2 regions of the Clostridium omnivorum genome follow, and region 2 is predicted to be linked to the other one. Evidence: riboswitches for the same ligand, from Rfam matches in the RefSeq annotation. Region 2 holds a riboswitch; the other holds the start of a gene.
The links. Region 2 has a riboswitch for thiamine pyrophosphate ahead of thiW (energy coupling factor transporter S component ThiW). Riboswitches for the same ligand answer to the same signal wherever they lie in the genome.
Positions count from the first base shown of each region.

Region 1: it holds a riboswitch for thiamine pyrophosphate, as region 2 does, so the genes downstream of both, thiT (energy-coupled thiamine transporter ThiT) here and thiW (energy coupling factor transporter S component ThiW) in region 2, are expected to answer to the same signal.

Region 1 is NZ_BRXR01000001.1:2,646,215-2,649,661, reverse strand. It holds gene bsdE14_RS12580 (flavin reductase family protein) at 1-49, shown strand, start outside; gene bsdE14_RS12575 (sensor domain-containing diguanylate cyclase) at 107-1,201, opposite strand; gene bsdE14_RS12570 (hypothetical protein) at 1,398-1,556, shown strand; gene bsdE14_RS12565 (hypothetical protein) at 1,556-1,732, shown strand; TPP riboswitch at 1,791-1,890, shown strand; gene thiT (energy-coupled thiamine transporter ThiT) at 1,994-2,695, shown strand; gene bsdE14_RS12555 (ferredoxin) at 2,764-2,952, opposite strand; gene bsdE14_RS12550 (Mrp/NBP35 family ATP-binding protein) at 3,165-3,447, opposite strand, start outside.
Region 2 is NZ_BRXR01000001.1:354,222-357,668, forward strand. It holds gene thiE (thiamine phosphate synthase) at 5-637, opposite strand; gene thiM (hydroxyethylthiazole kinase) at 627-1,460, opposite strand; gene thiW (energy coupling factor transporter S component ThiW) at 1,476-1,970, opposite strand; TPP riboswitch at 2,057-2,169, opposite strand; gene bsdE14_RS01655 (ECF transporter S component) at 2,224-2,754, opposite strand; gene bsdE14_RS01660 (polysaccharide deacetylase family protein) at 2,870-3,447, opposite strand, start outside.

The DNA.
Region 1 (3,447 bases), 2.3 Mb from region 2:
TTATCATACCACCTATTATGGTGAAATTGTAGATTGTTATATTAAATAATAAAAGTAATTTAAATAGTTTTAAAATAAATGGCTTTGAAGTTAAATTCAAAGCCATTTATTTATATCTTATATTTTTATCATTTTTATCGCAATACATTGCTCTATCTGCACAGCCAAATATACTATCTGTGTCTAACTCTCCATAAGGATCAATACTGCAAATTCCATAGCTAAAACCTATAGTGATATCCTGAACCTTTTCCTTTATAAGCATATCTCTTATATGCTGCAATTTATTTTTAGCTTCTTCTATACTACAGTTTACAAATAATATAACAAATTCGTCCCCAGACATTCTAGCATATACATCAGTTTTTTTCAGGTTATTCCGAAGTACATCTGCAAAAATCCTTAGAACTTTGTCTCCTGTATTATGCCCATAGTTATCATTGACCATTTTAAAATCATCTAAATCAATTAGCGCAAAGCAGCACTTATGCTTGTACCTTTTAATTTTGTTTAGCTCTTCACTAAATATCTTCTTGAAAAATCTTCTATTAAATAGTCCGGTAAGCTCATCATAGTGAGCCATATATCGTAGTTTTTTCTGAATTTCGAAATTCTTCAGAGCAAGCTCCATTTCACTTTTTATATGATTCATTAATCTAATATCGTCTTTAGTAAACCTACCTTCGTGCTCTGTACTATCCACATTTATCATTCCAACAAAAGCATCATCAATATAAATAGGTGAACTTAAAGTACATTTTATATCTAATGCCTCAGTACCTATTAAAAAGGCCATTTTTTCCTTAGTCACTACATTTTCATCAAAACTTACTGGATTTTCAATTATTGCTGTTTCTTTAAAATTATTTATGCTATATAAAAAAGATTCTTCTTTTTTTAAGGTAATGTTTAATAATTGTTCTGAATAGCCTTTAATAGCTTTATAATGAAAATAACCATCCTCCTGCAGTATTAAAATACTGCCTTTTGACGCATTTGGAATTAGCGCTATTGCTGCTTCCAAAACTATTGAATAAACCTGACTTTCTTTCTCCATCTTTGAAATTTCTTCTGATACATGATAGATATTATTTTTTATATGCTCAATCAGCTCCATCTGCCCTTTAACTTTTTTAGCATTAAGGTGCTGAATAACTACAATAATAAGTAATATTACAATTATTAAATATAAAACCCACATTATTATAAACCCCTCTACAAACGTATACATTTAATGGAATTTTATTATATATTCTGAGTTTACATCTATTTAATACAATTGTAAAGTAAAGAAGTTTCCATTTTTAAAACTTACTTTAATTTTACTGAATATTTAATGTTAAAAAGCAAAAAATATAAATGTTTATGTAGATAAATCGTAAAAGGAGTGATAATGTATGGGAAGTGGAAAAAGTAAGCAAGGTATAGTTGGAAAGGTTCCTATGGCAAGTAAGAGAAAAGGTAATGTAGGACCTGGCATAGATTTTGTAGACGAAAATACTACCAGTGGTCCAGAAATTGCAAAAGAATTTAAAAAGAGAAGGAATGAACATTAATGCAAGCTATAGTAATAGATTTAAATCAGGCAGATGCCTATCTTTCTCTACCTGACGGTACTAATGTAAATATTGCAATAACACGTCTCCCTACTAACGTTAAAGTTGGAAAAAAAGTACACTTAAATCCTAGCAATTCAATTATGGAGAACTATAGAATAAATGGATTGTTATAGCCTCAGCACATTAACTTGCATATAAAACACTAGTGATATATAATAATAATATAATAAAATATTGTGCTAGGGGTGCCTTAAGGCTGAGAGATGATTGTTCATTAACCCTTAAACCTGATCTGGTTAGTACCAGCGTAGGGAAGCTGTTTTAGTTATTACGTAGTAACATGACCGTATCCCTTGTTGGATTACGGTCTTTCTTTTTATGTTAACATCTCAATGCCTATAAATGCTTATAGCACAAGAAATGGGGGGATTTTTATGAATTTACTTTTAACAGTAGCTTCCTTTAATCTTAAATTTAAAGGTATAAGTTTAGAGGATATTAAGCAAGGCTTTGCCGACGCTCCAAAACATCCTTTTGCAATTATTGCACTGATAGGGATAATCATTTTAGTAGCTGCTATCTTTAAGATGAAGAAGGTTAAACTGACTACAACAATGATGACCCATATTGGTATAGCTCTTGCTCTTGGTACAGTACTTAAGATGGTTAAATTTTATCAGGCTCCAATGGGAGGAAGTGCTACCTTAGGAAGCATGGTTCCTATATTTTTAATAGCACTATTCTATGGACCAGAGGTTGGTTTTTTAACAGGTCTGCTATTTGGAATAATTGATTTTATTCTAGCACCTTATATACTTCATCCAGTTCAAGTACTATTTGATTACCCTTTGCCATTCATAGCTATTGGAATAGCAGGATACTTTAAAGATAAGGGTAAGGTCTCTATGATGGTAGGAGTAGCTTTGGCTATAGTGGCTAGATTCTTATGTCACTTTATATCTGGAGTTGTTTTCTATGGAAGCTATGCTCCAGCAGGAATGTCTGCAGCGCTATACTCTTTTGTATATAACATAACCTACCTTGGACCTGATGGGCTGCTTTGTCTTGTAATTCTTGCAGTGTTACCTATGAAGCAGATAAACACAATTCTTTCAAAAACACGATTAAGTAATTAAAATAAAAAAAGTAAGCAGATAGGTATTGAAACCTGTCTGCTTACTTTTTTGAGGATGTGCTTTTAAATCTAAGATACGGAAATAGCGTTAACCGGACAAGATTCTTCTGCTTCCTTAGCACTATCCTTTTCTGATTCTGGAACTTCATCAGTTACTACCCCTGCTTTACCGTCATCTTCCATTTCAAATACTTCTGGACATATTGATGGACATAACCCACAGGATATGCAAGCATCCTTATCTACATAAGCCTTCATAATTACACTCCTCCTCTCTATATACGCCTTTTTACAATATTCTTTTAAACAACCTACTATGATCATTTATATGTTTCCCAAAGATTAACTAATTATGACTATAATTAAACATTTTTATGACCTTTTTAGTACTTATATAAAAATGTGCGGAGTAAAAAAAGAGTTAAATTCACAAGTAATTTAACTCTTTTAAGCTAGCTGAAAATTATAAATTATTTTAATTCTATAAATCTATCAACTAATTCATTGTATTCTTGAATAATATTAATATAAGCCTCTGCTTCACCTTGCTCCATCTTTTCAACTAGATCTAAATTAATAGGCAATTCAGAAAGAAGTGGTATTCCTAGCGCCTCCGCCTGTTCAGCCCCTGTCTTCTTGCTAAATACCCTTATTCTTTCATCACAATTATGGCATTTAACATAAGACATGTTTTCAACTACGCCGATAACCTTTTTATTCATCTTTTGAGCCATAATTACTACCTTTTTAACT
Region 2 (3,447 bases):
TAAATTATATTATCAAGTCTAGCTGCCTTCTTAAATCTTCGGAAGCAGCCTTAACATCTTCTTTTCCAAGTATTGCAGAAATTACTGCCACACCATCAATCTTTGCTGTTGTTAAAAGTTCAATGTTCTTTTCACTAATTCCACCAATTGCTACTACAGGTATATTAAGTGCTTTTTTTATTTTTATAAGCTCATTAATATTTACAGCTCTGGCATCATCTTTAGTGGAAGTAGGAAAAATAGCACCTATTCCAACGTAATCTGCTCCATCTTCTTCAGCTTTTTTTGCTTCCTCAAGAGTAGCTGCTGAAACTCCAAGTATCTTATGTTTTCCAATAATTTTTCTTGCTACAGCAGCCGGCATGTCCTGCTGTCCCACATGCACTCCATCTGCATCTATAGCTAAAGCAATATCCAGTCTGTCATTGATTATTAAAGATACATTATGCCTAGATGTTATTTCTTTTAATTTTAGTGCTATATTATAAAATTCTTCAGTTGTTATATCTTTTTCTCTAAGCTGAATTAGCGTTACTCCACCTTTAATAGCCATCTCTACTGCAGAAAAAATATCCCTATTTTTAAGCATCTCTCTATCGGTTACAAGATATAGCTTATAATCAATATTATTCTTCATTTATTCTTCCTCTTTTCATTATTGTATCTTCATTAAGGTTATAGATTGTATCTATAATTCTACATTTCAATGTACCTGTCCCTTCTAAGCTGCTAAGACTTTCATAAGCAATTTCCCCGGAAATTCCCATAGCAGCAATACCCGCTAAAGCAGCTAGTGCGTAATCTTCTGAAACACCTAAAAAGGATCCTATAAGTGATGTGCACATACAGCCTGTACCAGTTATTTTTGACATTATTTTATGCCCATTTTCTACAGTAAACATTCTTTCTCCATCGGTAATTATATCCACGGCACCAGTTATTGCAATTACAGTATTAAGTTTTCTTGCGAAGGATTTTGCAAGATTCTTTGCTTCAATAAGAGCATCGGATTTTGCTGAAATATCCTCAGAGGAATCTACTCCCTTTGTAAGTGTATTAACTCCATACAGTGTCTTTATCTCTGAAAGATTTCCTCTTATTACTGCTAGCTTTACATTCTCCATTACTATCCTTGCAATATCTGTTCTGTACGGTGTAGCTCCTGCTCCAACTGGATCTAATATAACTGGTATACCTAATTCATTTGCCCTTTGGCCAGCCACAAGCATAGATTCCACTGTTCTGCTGTTTAAAGTACCTATATTTATTACAAGAGCTGAAGCCAAAGTTACCATGTCCCTTACTTCGTTAATATCATCTGCCATTACTGGTGCCCCACCAATAGCAAGTGTAATATTAGCACAATCATTTACTGTTACATAATTAGTAATATGATGTACTAGTGGGTTCTTTTCTCTTAAATTGTTAAGTAATCTAGCTATTTTATTCTTAGCTTCCATGCTAATGCCACCCCTTTAAGCTTCATTTCTTAAACTTTTAATTTTTGAAACATCAAGTACCTTCAAAATACAATATGCAATTATACTTCCACCAACTGTACTAGTTAAAAATGGTGCTACAAAGAACATAGCAGCTACTTTTTTGCCCATTACAAATTTTGCAATTGGAAATGCAGCTAAAGCGCCCAATATTCCAGTTCCAAATATTTCTCCGCCTGCTGCAGCTAAATAGGAATTTGTTTTTTTATAAATAATTCCTGCAACAAATGCGCCAATCATACTGCCTGGAAATGCTAGTATAGACCCTGTACCCAATATATTTCGCAGAAGAGAAATACAAAAGGCTATAGCCACTCCATAGCTTGGTCCTAAAATTATAGCCGCTATTACATTTATAGTATGTTGAACTGGAAAGCATTTTGAGACTCCAACCGGTATGTAAATAACACTGCCAGCCATAACACCAATAGCTATTAAAAGAGCTGAAAAGGTAATTTTTTTTGTTTTCATAATATTTTCCTCCTTCTTCTCATTAAAGTAATAAAATAAAAAACACAAATCCATAGGATTTGTGTTTAAAATAGCCTTTAACAACATATACAACCACAAACAACTTCCTACGCTGGTATTATCCAGTTCAGGTTCTTAGGGTCAAAGAATTGGTTCTTACTCTCAGTTGGCCATTTTTCCAACTCCCCTGTGTTTAGCTTTTATTAAATTTTACGAATTAATCATAACATATCTTATAATAGTCTTCAAGTAACTATATTTGCTTTCTTCTTTTTAAAAGATTAATTATAATTATTGCTAATGCTCCTCCAGCTAATGCAGTCATTAATTGAATACTTCCCATTGCTACTGTTAACTTTTGTGCCACCTTAGGATTTATACCTAGCGATAAGATATTTATTAATTTTGTAGCAGATATGTACAAGAACAAGAATTTTAATAAAGCTCCTGAAACTATTCCAACTGCATTCCCCCACTTTTCATAAGATTTAAAAAGATAGAACATTATAATAAAAATTGAATTACCTATCATTATAAATGGAATAAAAGGTCCAAAGGCTGCTGGAAGCTGTCCTAAAAGCCATGCTAAAAGTGGAGTAAGACAACCAACTGAGACTCCCCATCCTAAGCCACAAATTGCTGCAGATAGAATTAGTACTGCATTTACTGCTGGTCCAACAAATATTTGACTAATTTGTGGCAGCACTCTACCTATAAATTGAAATACTATAGCTATAGCTAAAAACAAACTGCTAAGCACAAGATTTCTTGAATTTTTATTCATAATTACATTACTCCTTTGCTGTGCTCATTTCGCATAAATATATATTCTTATGTATATTCTAAAAAACATTCTATTTAAAGCATTTGTAAGTCATGAAAATTATACCACAATTATACTAAGAAATTAAACCAAAGCTGTATCCCTGTGATTTTAAAAATGAAATCATCTCGTCCAATGTATCAGCATTGGTTTTTGAAGCTAGATGCAGTAGCAAGATTGCTCCATTGTGGTGGTTATTTTGTATTATTGACATAGCTTCATCATGAGATGGCTGATTATTTATATCATAGTCTCTATAAGCAATACTCCAAAATACAGTTTTATATCCTAACTGCTTTGTAACACATAATGATTTTTCACTATATGCCCCCATGGGAGGTCTTACACACTTCATCATTGATAAACCTGTTACTTTTGCAAACTCCTTTTCAACACCTTCATACTCCTGTTTAATTTTCTCATCAGTAAGATTAGGCAAGCCTAGGTGATTAACTGTATGATTGGCAACAGCATGCCCTTCTTTTACCATTCTTCTCACAATATCAGGATTCTTAGTTATATAAGGTAGTGTCACAAAAAAGGTAGCTTTAATCCCATGTTTACATAATGTATCCATTATTTGATTTGCATATCCTGTTTCTCCACCAGCATCAAAAGTAAAATAAATTATTTTTCTTGAAGTATCACCCGTAA